DNA from 2 places in the Nonomuraea sp. NPDC049709 genome. Region 2 is predicted to be linked to the other one. Evidence: riboswitches for the same ligand, from Rfam matches in the RefSeq annotation. Region 2 holds a riboswitch; the other holds the start of a gene.
The links. Region 2 has a riboswitch for glycine ahead of gcvT (glycine cleavage system aminomethyltransferase GcvT). Riboswitches for the same ligand answer to the same signal wherever they lie in the genome.
Positions count from the first base shown of each region.

Region 1: another riboswitch for glycine. It lies ahead of gcvP (aminomethyl-transferring glycine dehydrogenase); the one in region 2 lies ahead of gcvT (glycine cleavage system aminomethyltransferase GcvT).

Region 1 is NZ_JBFANM010000099.1:15,111-23,707, forward strand. It holds gene AB0J69_RS53735 (mannose-1-phosphate guanyltransferase) at 1-2,036, shown strand, start outside; gene AB0J69_RS53740 (FHA domain-containing protein) at 2,336-2,848, shown strand; gene AB0J69_RS53745 (MerR family transcriptional regulator) at 2,904-3,557, shown strand; gene AB0J69_RS53750 (bifunctional nuclease family protein) at 3,690-4,160, shown strand; gene AB0J69_RS53755 (MerR family transcriptional regulator) at 4,308-4,928, shown strand; glycine riboswitch at 5,005-5,104, shown strand; gene gcvP (aminomethyl-transferring glycine dehydrogenase) at 5,284-8,115, shown strand; gene AB0J69_RS53765 (tetratricopeptide repeat protein) at 8,226-8,597, shown strand, end outside.
Region 2 is NZ_JBFANM010000007.1:136,220-144,816, reverse strand. It holds gene AB0J69_RS09150 (aldehyde dehydrogenase family protein) at 1-132, shown strand, start outside; gene AB0J69_RS09145 (3-oxoacyl-ACP reductase) at 359-1,123, shown strand; gene AB0J69_RS09140 (gamma-glutamyl-gamma-aminobutyrate hydrolase family protein) at 1,138-1,842, shown strand; glycine riboswitch at 1,905-2,002, shown strand; gene gcvT (glycine cleavage system aminomethyltransferase GcvT) at 2,133-3,218, shown strand; gene gcvH (glycine cleavage system protein GcvH) at 3,215-3,607, shown strand; gene AB0J69_RS09125 (L-serine ammonia-lyase) at 3,666-5,042, shown strand; gene AB0J69_RS09120 (hypothetical protein) at 5,023-5,541, opposite strand; gene AB0J69_RS09115 (DUF6286 domain-containing protein) at 5,538-6,137, opposite strand; gene AB0J69_RS09110 (amino acid deaminase/aldolase) at 6,275-7,468, shown strand; gene AB0J69_RS09105 (DUF3618 domain-containing protein) at 7,479-7,811, opposite strand; gene bcp (thioredoxin-dependent thiol peroxidase) at 7,947-8,420, shown strand; tRNA gene AB0J69_RS09095 (tRNA-Leu) at 8,556-8,597, shown strand, end outside.

The DNA of each region.
Region 1 (8,597 bases), on a different contig from region 2:
AGAAGCCCACCTGGGGCCAGGTCTTCTCCGACACCGTCAACACCGGCATCTACGTCATGGAACCCGAGGTCCTCGAGGCCGTCGCCGCCGGAGAGCCCGTCGACTGGTCCTCCGACGTCTTCCCCGCCCTCCTCGAACGTGGCGCCGACATCTACGGCTACGTGGCCGACGGCTACTGGGAGGACGTCGGCACCCACGACAGCTACCTCAAGGCCCAGGCCGACGCCCTGTCCGGCAAGGTCGAGCTGGACATCGGCGGCTTCGAGGTCTCGCCGGGGGTCTGGGTCGCCGACTCGGCCTCGGTGGACCCCGACGCCGTGCTCAAGGGCCCGCTGCTCATCGGCGAGTACGCCAAGGTCGAGGCGGGCGCCGAACTGCGTGAATACACCGTGCTCGGCAACAACGTCGTCGTCCGCGAGGGCGCCTTCCTGCACCGCGCGATCGTCCACGACAACGTCTACCTCGGCCCAGGCGCCCACCTGCGCGGCTGCGTCATCGGCAAGAGCACCGACGTGATGGCCGGCGCCCGCATCGAGGAGAACGCCGTCATCGGCGACGAATGCGTCATCGAGGCCGAGGCGTACGTCTCCAGCGGCGTCCGGGTCTACCCGTTCAAGACCATCGAGGCCGGCGCGGTCGTCAACACCAGCGTCATCTGGGAGTCGCGTGGCCAGCGCAACCTGTTCGGCCCCCGGGGGGTCAGCGGCCTGGTCAACGTCGAGATCACCGCCGAGCTGTGCGTCCGCCTGGCCAGCGCGTACGCCACCACCCTGAAGAAGGGCGAGTACGTCGTCACCTCCCGCGACTGCTCCCTGGCCGCCAGGGCGCTCAAGCGGGCCGTCATCGGCGCGCTCACCGCCGGCGCCATCAACGTCCTCGACCTCGAGGCGGCCCCGCTGCCGGTCACCCGCTTCCACACGGCCCGCGAGTCGGCCGCCGGCGGCATCGTGCTGCGCACCACCCCCGGCGACCCGCAGAGCGTGGACATCGTCATCATGGACGACCGCGGCGCCGACCTGCCCCCGGCCGCGCAGCGCAAGCTGGAGCGGGTCTTCTCCCGCCAGGAGTTCCGCCGCGCCTTCCCCGGCGAGATCGCCGAGCTCGCCTACCCGGCCAGGGCCGTCGAGGACTACACCCACGAGCTGCTGCGCCACGTCGGCGTGAGCGGCGTCAGGGACATGAAGGTCGTCGTCGACTGCGCCGGGGGCACCTCCTCGCTGGTGCTGCCCACGCTGCTCGGCCGGGTCGGCGTCGAGGTGCTCACCGTGAACGCCCGCCTCGACGACGTCTCGCCCACCGAGACGCTCGCCGAGCGCCGCCGCGACCTGCAGCGCCTGTCCGAGCTCGTCAGTTCCTCGCGGGCGGCCTTCGGCGTGCGGTTCGACCCGGTCGGCGAGCGCATCGCCCTGGTGGACGAGAAGGGCCAGCTCATCAACGAGGAACGCGCCCTGCTCGTCGTGCTCGACCTGGTCGCCGCGGAGCGCCGGGGCGGCCAGGTGGCCCTGCCCGTCACCACGACCAGGGTCGCCGAGCAGGTCTGCCGCTTCCACGGCGTACAGGTGCAGTGGACCTCCACCGCGCTCGACGCCCTCACCTCGGCCGCCGCGAGCCCCGACATGATCTTCGCGGCCGACGGGCGCGGCGGGTTCGTGGTCCCGGAGTTCAGCCCCGCCATCGACGGGCTGGCCGCCTTCATGCGCCTGCTCGGCCTGGTCGCCCGCACCCGGTTGTCGCTCAGCCAGATCGACGCCAGGATCCCCGAGGTCAAGCTGCTCAAGCGCACCGTGCCCACGCCATGGGCGGCCAAGGGCGCCGTCATGCGCTCGGTCATCGAGGCCGCCGAGGCCGAGCCGGAGGGCCACCGCGTCGACACCACCGACGGCGTGCGGGTGGCCCGCGAGGACGGGAGCTGGGTGCTGGTCCTGCCCGCCGCCGCCGAGCCGGTCACCGACCTGTGGGCCGAGGCGTCGGACGTCGACAGCGCCCAGGCACTGCTCGAACGGTGGGCGCGCATCGTGGAGCAGGCCGCCGGCTGACCTCGTCGCACACCCGTCACGCGCCGTCACGCACAGCGACCGGAGAGGATCGGGAAAGGCTTTGCCGATGACGTGCACAGAGAGTGCCGCAAGATCGTAATGTAGAAACGCGCGGCGGCATGGACCACGGGGCGGGGGCGACGGTAACTTTGTCTGCGTCCAAACCAAAGTGCAGCGCCCCGCCTTGACCTTTGCCGCTGATCAGCGTAAGTTGCGGCATTCGCAAACTTGAAAAAGCGAAGCGAGGCGCGCCCTGAGCACCGTCGCCGCGTCTTCGCGGTAGGAGGCCGAGCCGATCGATGCCGAGCGTCTACTGCACGCAGTGCGGGCACGCCAACCCCGAGGATGCCCGTTTCTGTTCCCGTTGTGGGTCACCGCTGACCAGACCCGAGGTCTCCGGGGACACCACATCGACGATCTCCGTCGCGGGAATCGAGGCGTACGAGGCTGAGACGGGCGACATGCTCCTGGCCGAGCGGGCTCTGGTCGAGCAACTGCCCCCGGGCACGGCGTTGCTCACGGTGACCAGGGGGCCCAACCAGGGAAGTCGCTTCCGGCTCGACAAGGAGCTGACCACGACGGGGCGCCATCCGGAGAGCGACATCTTCCTCGACGACATCACGGTCTCCCGCCGCCACGTCGAGTTCTACCGCCACCGCGGCGGTCAGTTCTCCGTGCGCGACGTGGGCAGCCTCAACGGCACCTACGTCAACCGGGAGCGGATCGAGGAGGTTCCCCTGCACTCCGGAGACGAGGTGCAGATCGGCAAATTCCGCCTCGTCTTCCTGATGCGGGGCACCGCCGGCGTATGAGTGAGCGACCCTTGGACATGGCTCAGCACCCCGGGCTCACGGGGCCGGAGGCGCCGTGAGCTCCCAGGCGGCGCGGTCGCACATGAGCATCGGGGAGGTGCTCGCGCTCCTGCAGGGCGAGTTCCCCGATGTCACGATCTCCAAGATCAGGTTCTTGGAGGGCGAGGGGCTGATCGAGCCCGAGCGCAGCCCCTCCGGCTACCGCAAGTTCACGCACCTGCACGTGGAGCAGCTGCGCTTCATCCTCACCGAGCAGCGTGACCACTACCTGCCGCTGCGGGTGATCAAGGACCGGATGGCGGAGAGCTTCGGCCGCCCGCGTGAGGTCCGGCAGGCGCAGGAGGTCCGGTTCAGCCGGGCGGAGCTGCTCGAGGCCGCGGGGATCGACGACGAGACGCTCACCGAGCTGGAGGACTACGGCCTGCTCGCCCCGGTGGCCAGGCGCTACGACGAGGAGGCGCTCAAGGTGGCGCGCACGGTCGGGGCGCTGGCCCGGTTCGGCCTGCACGCCCGCCACCTGCGGGCGGTCAAGGCGGCGGCCGAGCGCGAGGCGGGGCTGGTCGAGCAGACCGTCGCGCCGATCCTCAAGCGGCGCGCCCCCGGCGCCATCGGTGAGGCGGACGAGGTCGCCCGGGAGCTTTCCACGCTTCTGCTCGACCTGCACGCATCCCTTGTGCGCACGGGTGTCCGTTCGGTCCTGGGACGTTGAGACCGTAGCGAGCTGGGAGGCGGGGGCACATTCCAGGCCCGCTGGGTGTTACGTTGAATTGCAGAAGCCAGTCAGCAGAAGCGATGATCGAAGAGCTGTGCCGGGTGACCGGTCAGGAATACGGAGCAGCCCGTGTTGCAGATGGAGGTCGTGGGCGTTCGAGTAGAAATGCCCACTAATCAGCCGATCGTCTTGCTCAAGGAGGCTCACGGGGAACGGTTCCTTCCTATATGGATCGGCATGACGGAGGCCACGGCGATCGCCCTGGCCCAGGCTGAGGAGCCGCCTCCGAGGCCGCTCACCCATGACCTTTTCCGTGACGTGCTGAGCGCCTTGGGTGTGGGCCTGCGGGCGGTCAACATCGTCGCGCTGCGCGACGGCATCTTCTTCGCCGATCTGGTCTTCTCCAACGGCGTGGAGGTGAGCGCCCGGCCGTCCGACTCGATCGCGCTCGCCCTGCGCACCGGGGCCCGGATCTTCGCCAGCGAGGAGGTCGTCCAGGAGGCCGGGGTGATCATCCCGGACGACCAGGAGGACGAGGTGGAGAAGTTCAGGGAGTTCCTTGACACGATCACTCCCGAAGACTTCGGCAGGGCGGGGTAGGTATTTCAGTGCATTTACGCTTCACGACGCGCCGAGCCGGATCGTTGACTGAGCATGGTCACGGTCCTACGGTGCAAGTGAAACCCGTGGTCGCCCTTTACGAACCCCCAGATCAGGCCACGGGATGAGAGAAAGCCGGAGGTCCGCGTGGCGGTCAGCAGCGGCGAGGGAAAGACGGCCGGCCAGGAAGATCCGGTGCGGCGCGAGAGCGCGCGGCAGCGTGCCGGGGAGCAGGGTCTGCTCTTCGACGAGCAGCCGTCGGCGTTGCCGGGCGACATCGGATACCGCGGGCCGACGGCCTGCGCCGCGGCCGGCATCACCTACAGGCAGCTCGACTACTGGGCGCGCACGGGCCTGGTGGAGCCGACGATAAGAGCGGCGCAGGGCTCCGGCTCCCAGAGGCTCTACAGCTTCCGCGACATCCTCGTACTCAAAGTCGTCAAGCGGCTCCTGGACACCGGGGTGTCGCTGCAGCAGATCCGCACGGCCGTGCAGCATCTGCGTGACCGCGGGGTCGCCGACCTCGCGCAGATCACGCTCATGAGCGACGGCGTCAGCGTCTACGAGTGCACCTCGGCCGACGAGGTGATCGACCTGCTCCAGGGCGGCCAGGGCGTGTTCGGCATCGCGCTCGGGCGAGTCTGGCGAGAGGTCGAGGGCTCCCTCGCGGAGCTGCCGGGGGAACGCGCGGCGGTCGAGGACAACGTCCCGGCCGACCATCCCGCTGACGAGCTGGCTCGCAGGCGCCGCGCGCGCCGCACCGGCTGAACACTCGAAGACCGTCGGGGCAGGCCGGTGAACGGCAAACGGGGCTTAGCGTAGTAATCTGGGACAGCAAGGCTGACGACCCCGTGCGGGAGAGTCCTCGGGCCCCCTGGGCCCCGGGGCGCCGAAGGAGCAACCCTCCCCGGAATCTCTCAGGCATCCTGTACCGCTCGGGTGAGGCAACTCTGGAAAGCAGGTGCGCCCGCCAGGCGCATCTCACCGACGGTGCAAGCCCCCGCAGGGGTGAAGCTCTCAGGTCGCGGCACCGCGCAGGTCGTGGATCGCGCTGACAGAGGGGGAGATCCGGCACTCGTCCGCGCCCTGGCGCCGGTCTCCATAGCCTCGGGAGGCACACCCCATGACCGATCTGTCCGCTCCGCCGTTCTCGTCCAGGCACATCGGCCCATCGGAGTCCGAGCAGCAGCGCATGCTCGAGGCCGTCGGCTTCGAGTCCGTGGCGGACCTGGTGGCGGTGGCCGTCCCGGAGGCCATCAGGGCCAAGGACCGGCTCAAGCTGCCCGCCGCGATCGGCGAGGCCGAGGCCATCGCCGAGCTGCGCGCCCTGGCCGGGCGCAACCGGGTGCTCACCTCCATGATCGGCCTGGGCTACTACGACACCGTCACGCCCGCGGTCATCCGCCGCAACCTGCTGGAGAACCCGGGCTGGTACACCGCCTACACGCCGTACCAGCCGGAGATCTCGCAGGGGCGCCTGGAGGCGCTGCTGAACTTCCAGACGGTCGTCTCCGACCTCACCGGCCTGCCCGTCTCCGGCGCGTCGCTGCTGGACGAGGCCACGGCCGCGGCCGAGGCCATGACGCTGGCGCGCCGGGCCGGCAAGTCCAAGAGCGACGTGTTCGTGGTCGACGCCGACGCGCTGCCGCAGACCAAGTCCGTGCTCGCCACCCGGGCCGAGCCGCTCGGCATCACGCTGGTGGAGCACTCCCTGGAGGGCCAGCTGCCCGAGTGCTTCGGCGTGCTCGTCCAGTACCCGGGCGCGTCGGGCCTGCTGCGCGACTTCCGCGCCGTGGCCGCCGCCGCGCACGAGGCGGGCGCCCTCGTCGTGGCCGCCGCCGACCTGCTGGCCCTGACGCTGGTCGCCGCCCCCGGCGAGCTGGGCGCCGACATCGCGATCGGCTCCTCGCAGCGGTTCGGGGTGCCGTTCGGGTTCGGCGGGCCGCACGCCGCGTACATGTCGGTACGCGAGGGCCTGCAGCGCCAGCTCCCGGGCCGGCTCGTGGGCGTGTCCGTGGACGCCGACGGCGACCCCGCCTACCGCCTGGCCCTGCAGACCCGCGAGCAGCACATCCGCCGCGAGAAGGCCACCAGCAACATCTGCACCGCGCAGGTCCTGCTCGCCGTCATCGCCGGCATGTACGCCGTCTACCACGGCCCCGAGGGACTGCGCGGCATCGCCCACCGGGTGCACCGCTATGCCACCGCCCTGGCCGAGGGGCTGCGCGGTGCCGGCGTGGAGGTCGTGCACGGCGAGTTCTTCGACACCGTGCTCGCCCGCGTGCCTGGCCGGGCCGGCTCCGTCGTGGCCGCCGCCGCCGAGCGGGGCGTCAACCTCTGGCAGGTGGACGCCGACCACGTCTCCGTCTCCTGCGACGAGCAGACCGGCGTCACCGAGGTGGCCAAGGTGCTGGCGGCCTTCGGAGCGGAAGGCGCGGAGCCCGACCCCGAGGCCGCCGCCGACGCGCTGCCCTCCTCGCTGCTGCGCGAGACCCCGTACCTGACCCACCCGGTCTTCCACGCCCACCGCTCCGAGACCGCGATGCTGCGTTACCTGCGCAGGCTGCAGGACAAGGACATCGCGCTCGACCGTTCGATGATCCCGCTCGGCTCCTGCACGATGAAGCTGAACGCGACCACCGAGATGGAGCCCATCACCTGGCCCGAGTTCGCCGCCGTCCACCCGTACGCGCCGGCCGACCAGACCGAGGGCTACCGCGAGCTGATCGGCACGCTGGAGGGCTGGCTGGCCGAGGTGACCGGTTACGACGCCGTCTCCATCCAGCCGAACGCCGGCTCGCAGGGCGAGTTCGCCGGGCTGCTGGCCATCCGCGCCTACCACCGCGACAACGGCCACGGCGAGCGGGACGTCTGCCTCATCCCGTCCTCGGCCCACGGCACGAACGCCGCCAGCGCCGTCATGGCCGGCATGCGCGTCGTGGTCGTGGCCTGCGACACCGACGGCAACGTGGACCTGGCCGACCTCGACGCCAAGATCGACAAGCACCGTGACGCGCTGGCCGCGATCATGGTGACGTACCCGTCCACGCACGGCGTGTACGAGGAGACGATCACCGAGGTGTGCGCCAAGGTGCACGAGGCCGGCGGCCAGGTGTACGTGGACGGCGCCAACCTCAACGCCCTGGTCGGCCTGGCCAAGCCCGGCGAGTTCGGGGCCGACGTCTCCCACCTCAACCTGCACAAGACCTTCTGCATCCCGCACGGCGGCGGCGGCCCGGGTGTCGGCCCGGTCGCGGTGCGCGGCCACCTGGCCTCCTACCTGCCTGGCCACCCCCTGCACAACGGCACGCCGGTCGGCCCCGTCTCGGCCGCCCCGTACGGGTCGGCGGGGATCCTGCCCATCTCGTGGGCGTACATCAGGATGATGGGCTCCGAGGGCCTCACGGCCGCGACCGAGCAGGCCATCCTGTCGGCGAACTACCTGGCCCGGCGGCTGGCCCCGCACTACCCCGTGCTGTACACCGGCCGCGGCGGCCTGGTCGCGCACGAGTGCATCATCGACCTGCGCCAGATCACCAAGGAGACCGGCGTCACCGTCGACGACGTGGCCAAGCGCCTCATCGACTACGGCTTCCACGCGCCGACGATGTCGTTCCCCGTGGCCGGGACGCTCATGATCGAGCCGACCGAGAGCGAGGACCTCGGCGAGCTCGACCGGTTCGTGGACGCGATGGTCGCCATCCGCGGGGAGATCGCGAAGGTGGCCTCCGGCGACTACGACAAGACCGACAACCCGCTGCGCAACGCGCCGCACACGGCGGAGTCGGTCAGCGCGGACGAGTGGCCGCACCCGTACGCGCGCAGCGAGGCGGCCTACCCGCTGCCCTCCCTGCGCGACGGCAAGTACTGGGTGCCGGTGCGCCGCATCGACCAGGCCTACGGCGACCGCAACCTGGTGTGCTCCTGCCCTCCCCTGGAGGCGTACGAGGACTGAGGCGTGCGGGCGGGCGCCGTCAGGCGCCGCCAGTCCTTCGGTGTCAAGTGAGCAGACATGATCGCCAGAAGTGGTTAGGCTCGGTCCGACCGTCGCCACAAGGAGCTCTCTTGACGTCCTCAGAGCTGGAGACCCCGCCCCTCGACACCGCCCGCCTCCTGGCCGAGCGCGGTGACCTCGATGCCGCCGCCGCCATCCTGGGCGAGCTCGCCGCCGACCCCGAGCAGCCCGACCGGGCGCAGGCCGCCGTCGGGCTCGCCGTGGTGCTGGAGCAGCGCGGCGACATGGAGGCGGCCCGGGCCGCCGCCAGGACCGCCCTGGCCACGGGGCATCCCGAATACGCCGCGCAGGCCGCCTGCCACCTGGCCCAGGGGTTCGAGCGGGAGGGCCGGGCCGACCAGGCCAGGGCCGCCTGGCAGGCCGTGCTGGGGGTGGGCACGGCCGCGTACCTGCCGCTGGCCCATCTCGCGCTGGCCCGGCTG
Region 2 (8,597 bases):
AACTCCCACTCCTCCGTCCGCTACTGGACCCCGTTCGGCGGCTTCAAGCAGTCCGGCCTCGGCCGGGAACTCGGCCCGGACGCCCTGGCGGCGTTCACCGAGACAAAGAACGTCTTCATCGCATCGGAGTGAACGCAGTGGGCGGAGTGGTGAACGACGGATGGGCAGGGAGTGAACCCGACGCAGTGAGCGGAGTGAAGGGCCGAGGAACGAGGCACTTCGCGAAGCGAATGAGGAGTGGTGAACGACCGATGGGCAGGGAGTGAACCCGACGCAGTGAGCGGAGTGAAGGACCGAGGAACGAGGCACTTCGCGAAGCGAATGAGGAGTGGTGAACGACCCATGGACAGGGAGTGACATGCAGCGGTTGCAGGATCGGGTGGCGGTCGTCACGGGCGCGGGCAGCGGGATCGGGCTGGCCACGGCCCGCAGGTTCGCCGACGAGGGCGCCAAGGTGGTCTGCGTGGACATCGACGAGGAGGCGGGCAGCAAGGCGGCGAGCGAGGTCGGCGGCCTGTTCGTCAGGGCCGACGTGACCAGCGAGGACGACGTCGTACGGATGTTCGCCACGGCGTACGAGACCTACGGCAGCGTGGACATCGCCTTCAACAACGCCGGCATCTCGCCCCCCGATGACGACTCGATCCTGGAGACCGGCATCGAGGCCTGGCGCCGCGTCCAGGAGGTGAACCTGACCAGCGTCTACCTGTGCTGCAAGCACGCCATCCCGTACATGCGCCGCCAGGGCAAGGGCTCGATCATCAACACCGCGTCGTTCGTGGCCGTCATGGGCTCGGCGACCTCGCAGATCTCCTACACCGCCTCCAAGGGCGGGGTGCTGGCGATGTCGCGGGAGCTGGGCGTGCAGTTCGCCAGGGAGGGCATCCGGGTGAACGCCCTGTGCCCGGGGCCGGTGAACACGCCGCTGCTGCAGGAGCTGTTCGCGAAGGACCCGGAGCGGGCGCAGCGGCGGCTGGTGCACATCCCGGTGGGCCGCTTCGCCGAGGCGTCGGAGATCGCGGCGGCGGTGGCGTTCCTGGCCAGCGACGACGCCTCGTTCATCACGGGCAGCGAGTTCCTGGTGGACGGGGGCATCTCCGGCGCCTACGTCACACCGCTCTAGGAGGTCCCGTCACCGTGCGGCGTCCCATCATCGGCATCACGTGCTACGTCGAGCCCGCCTCGTTCACGGTGTGGCAGGACACGACCGCCGCGCTGCTGCCGTACATGTACGTGGAGCAGGTCGTCCGCGCCGGCGGGCAGCCCGTCCTGCTGCCGCCGGCCGGCGATCCCGCCGGGGTCGTACCCGGCCTGGACGGGCTCATCCTGGCCGGTGGCGGCGACATCGACCCGGCCAGGTACGGCCAGGACGCGCAAGAGCGCACCGGCTACGTCCGGAAATTTCGTGACGAGGCCGAGTTCTCGCTGCTCGCGACGGCGCTCGACGCCGGCCTGCCCTACCTCGGCGTCTGCCGCGGCCTCCAGGTCCTCAACGTCGCCCTCGGCGGCACCCTCCTCCAGCACCTGCCCGACGTGGTCGGCCACACGGACCACTGCCCGGGCCCCGGCCGGTTCGGGCACCTGCCGGTGACCCCGGTCCCCGGCACCCGCCTGGCCAAGGCGCTGGGCGAGGACCCCGTGACGGTCCCGCACTACCACCACCAGGCCGTCGACCGCCTCGCCCCCGGGCTCACGGTCACCGCCACCGCCGCGGACGGCACGATCGAGGCCGTGGAGCTGGACTCGGGACGGTTCACGGGACGGTTCACGGTGGCCGTGCAGTGGCACCCGGAGGCCGCCGAGGACCACGCGCTCTTCGAGGCTCTCGTGGCGGCCTGCTGAGCGACCCCACCCAGAACGCGACAACAGCCCCGTAACCCCACTAGGCTGGCGGACATCACCGGTGAAACCGTGCGGGAGAGCACCCTGACAGCCGGTCAGGGTCCCTGAAGGAGCAAGCCCTCCCCGCAAACCTCTCAAGGCAAAGGACCGCACGGGCAAGGTGACCTCTGGAAAGCAGGCCCGCGGGCCTCGCCGAAGGTGAAAGTCCGGCAAAGCTCGGGCGAAGCTCTCAGGCATCGATGACAGAGGGGGAGGATGCTGGCATCCAATCCTGTCCTGAGGTGCGACAAATGTCCCGACCGACACCGCTACGAGACGTTCACGAGAGCCTCGGCGCCACGCTCACCGACTTCGCCGGGTGGCTCATGCCGCTCCGGTACGGCAGCGAGTCCGCGGAGCACAAGGCCGTCCGCGAGGCGGCCGGGCTGTTCGACCTCTCGCACATGGGCGAGATCTTCCTGACCGGGCCGCAGGCGGGGCAGGCGCTGGACTACGCGCTGGTCGGCCACCTGTCGGCGCTGGCTCCCGGCCGGGCCAGGTACACCATGATCGTGAACGAGCGCGGCGGGGTGCTCGACGACCTCATCGTCTACCGGCTCGGGGACGAGGAGTTCATGGTCGTGGCCAACGCCTCGAACTATGAAAAAGTCGGCAATGAGCTGAAGAATCGTACAAAGACGTACGACGTGGTGGTCGAGGATCGCTCGGACCAGTACGCGCTGATCGCCGTCCAGGGGCCCCGCTCCCAGGAGATCCTCGCCACGCTCACCGACGCCGACCTCGACGGGCTCAAGTACTACGCGGGCCTGCCGGGCCTGGTGGACGGCCGGCAGGCGCTCATCGCCCGTACCGGCTACACCGGCGAGGACGGATTCGAGCTGTTCGTGGCCAACCAGGACGCGGTCCCGCTGTGGCACGCCCTCATGGCGGCCGGCGAGCCGCACGGGCTGCGGCCGGCGGGCCTGTCCAGCCGCGACACGCTCAGGCTCGAGGCCGGCATGCCGCTGTACGGGAACGAACTGGGCGAGCAGCTCACTCCGTTCGACGCGGGGCTGGGCAGGGTGGTGAAATTCGACAAGCCGGGCGACTTCGTCGGCAGGTCGGCGCTCGAGGCGGTCAAGGACGACCCGCCCCGGCGCCGGCTCGTCGGCCTGGTCGCGCGGGGCCGCCGGGTGCCGCGCCATGGCTACCCGGTAACCGAGAACGGCGTCGTCGTCGGCGAGGTCACCAGTGGTGCGCCTTCCCAGACTCTGGGAAAGCCCATCGCGATGGCTTATGTGGACACCGGCGCCGGATCAGGCCTGGCTGTGGACATCCGGGGCAGCCATGAACCTATGGACCTGGTTGAGCTGCCCTTTTACAGGAGGAACAAGTGAGCAACATCCCTGACGACCTGAGCTACACCAAGGAGCACGAGTGGGTGGCCGGCCTCGACGACGGCCTCACCGTGACCGTCGGCATCACGGCCTTCGCCGCCGAATCCCTTGGTGACGTCGTCTTCGTGCAGCTCCCCGAGGTCGGTGCGAGCGTCGAGCAGGGCGACTCCGTCGGCGAGGTGGAGTCCACCAAGTCGGTGAACGAGATCTACAGCCCGGTCGGGGGCGAGATCGTCGAGGTCAACCAGTCCATCGTGGACGACCCGAGCCTGGCCAACAGCGACCCGTACGGCGAGGGCTGGATGTTCCGGGTGCGCATGGAAGGCGACCCCGAGGACCTGCTCTCCGCCCAGGAGTACACGGCGCTGACCTCGGGCACCGAGTCCTGACCCATTCGCCGGGGCCCGCTAGTTCCGGGCCCCGGCCCTTCAGGAAGGGCGCACATCAATGGCGATCAGCGTCTTCGACCTCTTCAAGATAGGCATCGGCCCGTCGAGCTCCCACACGGGCGGCCCGATGGCGGCGGCCCACAAGTTCGCCCGCGGGCTCCACCAGGACGGCCTGCTCGACCAGGTGGCGCGCGTGGAGGCCATCCTGTACGGCTCGCTCGGCCTGACCGGCAAGGGCCACGGCAGCGACAAGGCGGTCCTGCTCGGCCTGTCCGGCGAGAAGCCCGAGCTGGTGGACGTCGACACCGTGGACGCCCGCATCGCCGAGATGCGCGAGTCCGGCACGGTCAAGCTGTTCGGCACGCACGAGATCCCGTTCGTCGTGGGCGAGCACCTCGTCTTCGAACGCAAGATCTCGCTGCCCGAACACCCGAACGGCATGCGTTTCACCGCCTACTCCGCCTCCGGCGAGCGGCTCAGGGAGAAGGTCTACTTCTCGGTCGGCGGCGGCTTCGTCGTGGACGAGAAGGCCACCGGCGCCGACCGCATCAAGGCGGACGACACCGTGCTGCCCTACCCCTTCACCACCGGCGAGGAGCTGCTCAAGCACTGCTCGAACACGGGCCTGTCGATCTCCGCCGTCATGCTGGAGAACGAGCGGGCGTTCGGGCGTACCGAGGAGGAGATCAGGCAGGGCCTGCTGAACCTCTGGCGGGTCATGTCCGACTGCGTACGCCGCGGCATCTCCAAGGAGGGCGTCCTGCCCGGCGGGCTCAAGGTCAAGCGCCGCGCCAACCAGCTCCACCGCCGCCTGCAGTCGGAGTCGGCCGAGAAGGACCCCTTGCAGGCGATGGACTGGATCACGCTGTTCGCGCTGGCGGTCAACGAGGAGAACGCCGCCGGCGGCCGCATCGTCACCGCCCCCACCAACGGCGCCGCCGGCATCATCCCGGCCGTCCTGACCTACTACACCCGCTTCGTCCCGCACGCCGACGACGAGGGCGTGGTCCGCTTCCTCCTGACGGCCGGCGCGATCGGCGTGCTGTTCAAGGAGAACGCCTCGATCTCGGGTGCTGAGGTGGGCTGCCAGGGCGAGGTCGGCTCGGCCTGCTCGATGGCCTCGGCCGGGCTCACGGAGGTCCTCGGGGGCACGCCCGAGCAGGTGGAGAACGCGGCCGAGATCGGCATCGAGCACAACCTGGGCCTGACCTGCGACCCGATCGGCGGTCTGGTCCAGATCCCGTGCATCGAGCGCAACGCGGTCGCCTCCAACAAGGCCATCACGGCGGCCCGCATCGCGCTGCGCGGCGACGGCCGCCACTACGTGGCACTCGACAAGGCGATCAAGACGATGCGGGACACCGGCCGCGACATGCTCGACAAGTACAAGGAGACCTCGCGCGGCGGCCTGGCCGTCAACGTGATCGAGTGCTGACCGGGCGCCGCACGTGGAGCCGGACGACGGCCGGGCATTCGTCGTCCCTGATCTCGCGCCGGATCCGGCCCACGATGTCCTGATCCAGCTTGCCCACCACCGCCCCCACGTCCGCCGCCGCCGGGCAGGTCAGGCCGATGCGCAGGCCGTCCTCCGCGACCCGCACGCCTGTCCTGCTCAGCCCGTCCACGCCCTTGAGCCCGACGAACAGCATCGCCGTGCCCGTGCCGTTGTGCGTGCCCCGGCGCCCCCAGCCCAGGCAGAGCAGCAGCCAGCGCAGCGAGACCAGGGCCAGCAGCAGCAGGCCCAGCGCGAGCAGCCACAGGGGCCAGGGCTCCTCCGCCAGCGCCCTGTGGGTCTGGGCGGGCAGGACCTTGGCGTTCGGCGGCAGGTCGAGGAAGCGGTCCTCGCCGCGCAGCCACGCGTACGTCCCGAGGCCCAGCAGCGTCGTGCCCACGACGGCCAGGCCCACGCGGTTGCCGGCGTACTGGCGCATCACGCGGCCCTCCTGCGCAGGCGGACCACGACCTCGCCCGTGCCCAGCGTGCCCACGCCCGCCAGGCGGTCGCCCACGGCGGTCCCGACCTGCCTGAGCATCTGGCCGGAGCTCTCCGCGCCCGTCATCACGGTGACCTCGATGGTGCGCCTGCGCAGCCGTACGCGGGCCTTGTCCACGCCCGCCACCTGCTGCGCCGCCGCGCACAACGTGCGGCGCAGGCCCGAGCGGGTGATGCCGATGACGATCAGCGGGTCGGACGTCTCGACCGGCACCATGCCGGAGCGGCCCGGGACGATCGCCAGCAGCACCATCAGCGCGCCCGCCCCCGCCACGACCAGGGCCCCGGTGGCGAGCTCCGGCCAGGTGCTCCGGCCCGCGAGGTCCACCACCTCGTTCACGGGCACCCAGCCGAGCGGCGCGCCGAGCAGCCCCGACACCACCTCGGCCGCGGTAGCCCCCAGCCCGGCTGCCAGCGTGAGCGCGACCAGAGCTCCCGGGAGGGTACGCGCCGGCCTGAGCACCCTGCTCGCCCTGCGCAGCCCGGCGTGCCTAGGGGCGGCGACGGCGCCGGGCAGTATCTGCTGAAGCGTGGTCATCACAACGACAGACGTACATGGGTCCCGCATGGCCTGAACCGCGCCCTCGCCGCCGATTTGCCCGATCATTACGGGGACCACGGTTAACGCGAACAAGTCTCATATTCATTTGCCCCATATGCGGTTACGCTGCCGGTATGGATGACCGCCAGCGCTACGACCGCGCCACAGCGGCCCTCGAACCGCCGTTCGCCATCCTCGACCTGGCAGCCATGCGGGCCAACGCGGCCGACCTCGTACGCCGGGCGGCGGGCAAGCCGATCCGGGTCGCCAGCAAGTCCGTACGCAGCCGCCCCCTCCTCGAACGCATCCTGGCCATGGACGGCTTCCGCGGCGTCATGGCCTTCACCCTGCCCGAGGCCCTCTGGCTGGCCGCGCACGGCTTCACCGACATCCTGGTCGCCTACCCCACGGCCGACCGGCACGCGCTCGCCGCCCTGGCCGGGGACCCGGGCGCGGCCCGGGAGATCACCGTGATCGTCGACTCCCCCGCCCATCTCGACTTCATCGAGGCCGCCGTGGCCGCGGTCCACCCGCGCGCCGAGATCCGGATCTGCATCGACATCGACGCCGGATATGTCGCTCTCGGCGGGCGATTCAGGGCGGGCGCGCTCCGCTCCCCCATCCGCGAGCCCGGCCAGGCCGCAGACCTGGCCGGCGTCGTCGCCAAGCGGCCGGGGTTCCGGCTGGCGGGGCTGATGGCGTACGAGTCGCAGATCGCCGGGGTCGGCGACGACCCGCCCGCGGGCCCCGCCTACGCCCGCCTCATCAGGGCCATGCAGACCCGCTCGGCCAGGGATCTCATCCTCCGGCGCGGCCGCATCGTGAACGCGGTGCGGCAGATCGCCGACCTCGAGTTCGTCAACGGCGGCGGCACCGGCTCGGTCGAGCGCACCACGCGCGAGAAGGCCGTCACGGAGGTGGCGGCGGGCTCCGGCTTCTTCCACCCCAGGCTGTTCGACTTCTACCGCGGCTTCACCGGCCACCCGGCGGCCCTGTTCGCGCTCCCGGTGGTGCGCCGCCCGGCCCCGGACACGGTGACCGTGCTCGGCGGTGGCTATCTGGCCTCCGGCGCCCCCGGGCCGAGCCGCCTGCCCCAGCCGTACCTGCCCGCCGGCCTGCGCTACGCGCGCGACGAGGGCGCGGGCGAGGTGCAGACCCCGCTGCTCGGCCAGGCCGCCGAGGATCTGCGGATCGGCGACCGGGTGTGGTTCAGGCACGCCAAGGCGGGCGAGATGTGCGAGCGCTTCGACGCGCTGCATCTCGTCGACGGCGACACCCTGGTGGAGTCGGTGCCGACCTACCGGGGTGAGGGCCGCACGTTCCTGTGAGGCGGCCGGCTCAGAGGCGGCGTCGCCGGCGCCGCCACAACACGATGGCCGCCCCCACGACCAGCACCGCCCCGACCCCGATCAGCACCGGCCCCAGATCCGGCCGCTCTTCCTCCCACACCCGATCGGGATCGTCAGCGTATTCGACCGGCCTCGGCGTCACCCCGAGGGCATCCCCCACGGATGCCACGAAGTGCCCGGCCCGGCTCTTGACGTCGGCCACCGTACGCTCGGCGACCCGCTTGGGGCTCACCCGATCGGCAATGGCGTCGACCGTCTGCGCCAACTCCGCGCGCGTCCGCGCGATCCGCCGCTCCAGCTCGTCGGGATCGGTGTCAGCCATGGCTCTCCTTTCGACCGTACGCGTGCCCCGCGGCGGGCCCCGTCCGTTCTGGTCGTGATCAGTCTGTCAGGTCGGCACGCCGTACGGCACGGCGGCCAGGCCGGTAGGTTGGCGGGAAGAACTCAGGAGGGCCCATTGACCGAAACCAAGCTCGCGCCCGGCGACGCCGCGCCCGAGTTCACGCTACCCACCGCCGACGGCGGCACCGTCTCCCTCGATGCGCACCGAGGCAAGCGGGTGATCCTTTATTTCTACCCCGCCGCGATGACTCCCGGGTGCACCAAGCAGGCGTGCGATTTCCGCGACAACCTGAGCCTGCTCACCGCCGAGGGATTCGTCGTCCTCGGCGTGTCGAAGGACAAGCCGGAGAAGCTGGCCAAGTTCGCCGAGCGCGACGCGCTGACCTTCCCGCTGCTGTCCGACCCCGACCTGGCCGTCCACCAGGCCTACGGCGCCTACGGCACGAAGAAGCTGTACGGCAAGGAGGTCGTGGGCGTCATCCGCTCGACCTTCGTCATCGACGGCGACGGGAAAGTGGAGCAGGCCCTCTACAACGTGAAGGCGACGGGCCACGTGGCCTCGCTCAAGAAGAAGCTCGGCCTGTCCTGACCCGGCGGCCGCGGGCCCTCCCCTTGCCGGAGGGCCCGAATTGCCTTCCGGACGGGAGCCCCCTCATCATCGTGGATGCCCCCTGCTCCCATTCGGAGCGCTAAACTGTCTCAAGCCCGCTGCGGCGGGGATTGCGCGGGCGTGGCGAAATGGCATACGCGGCAGGTTTAGGTCCTG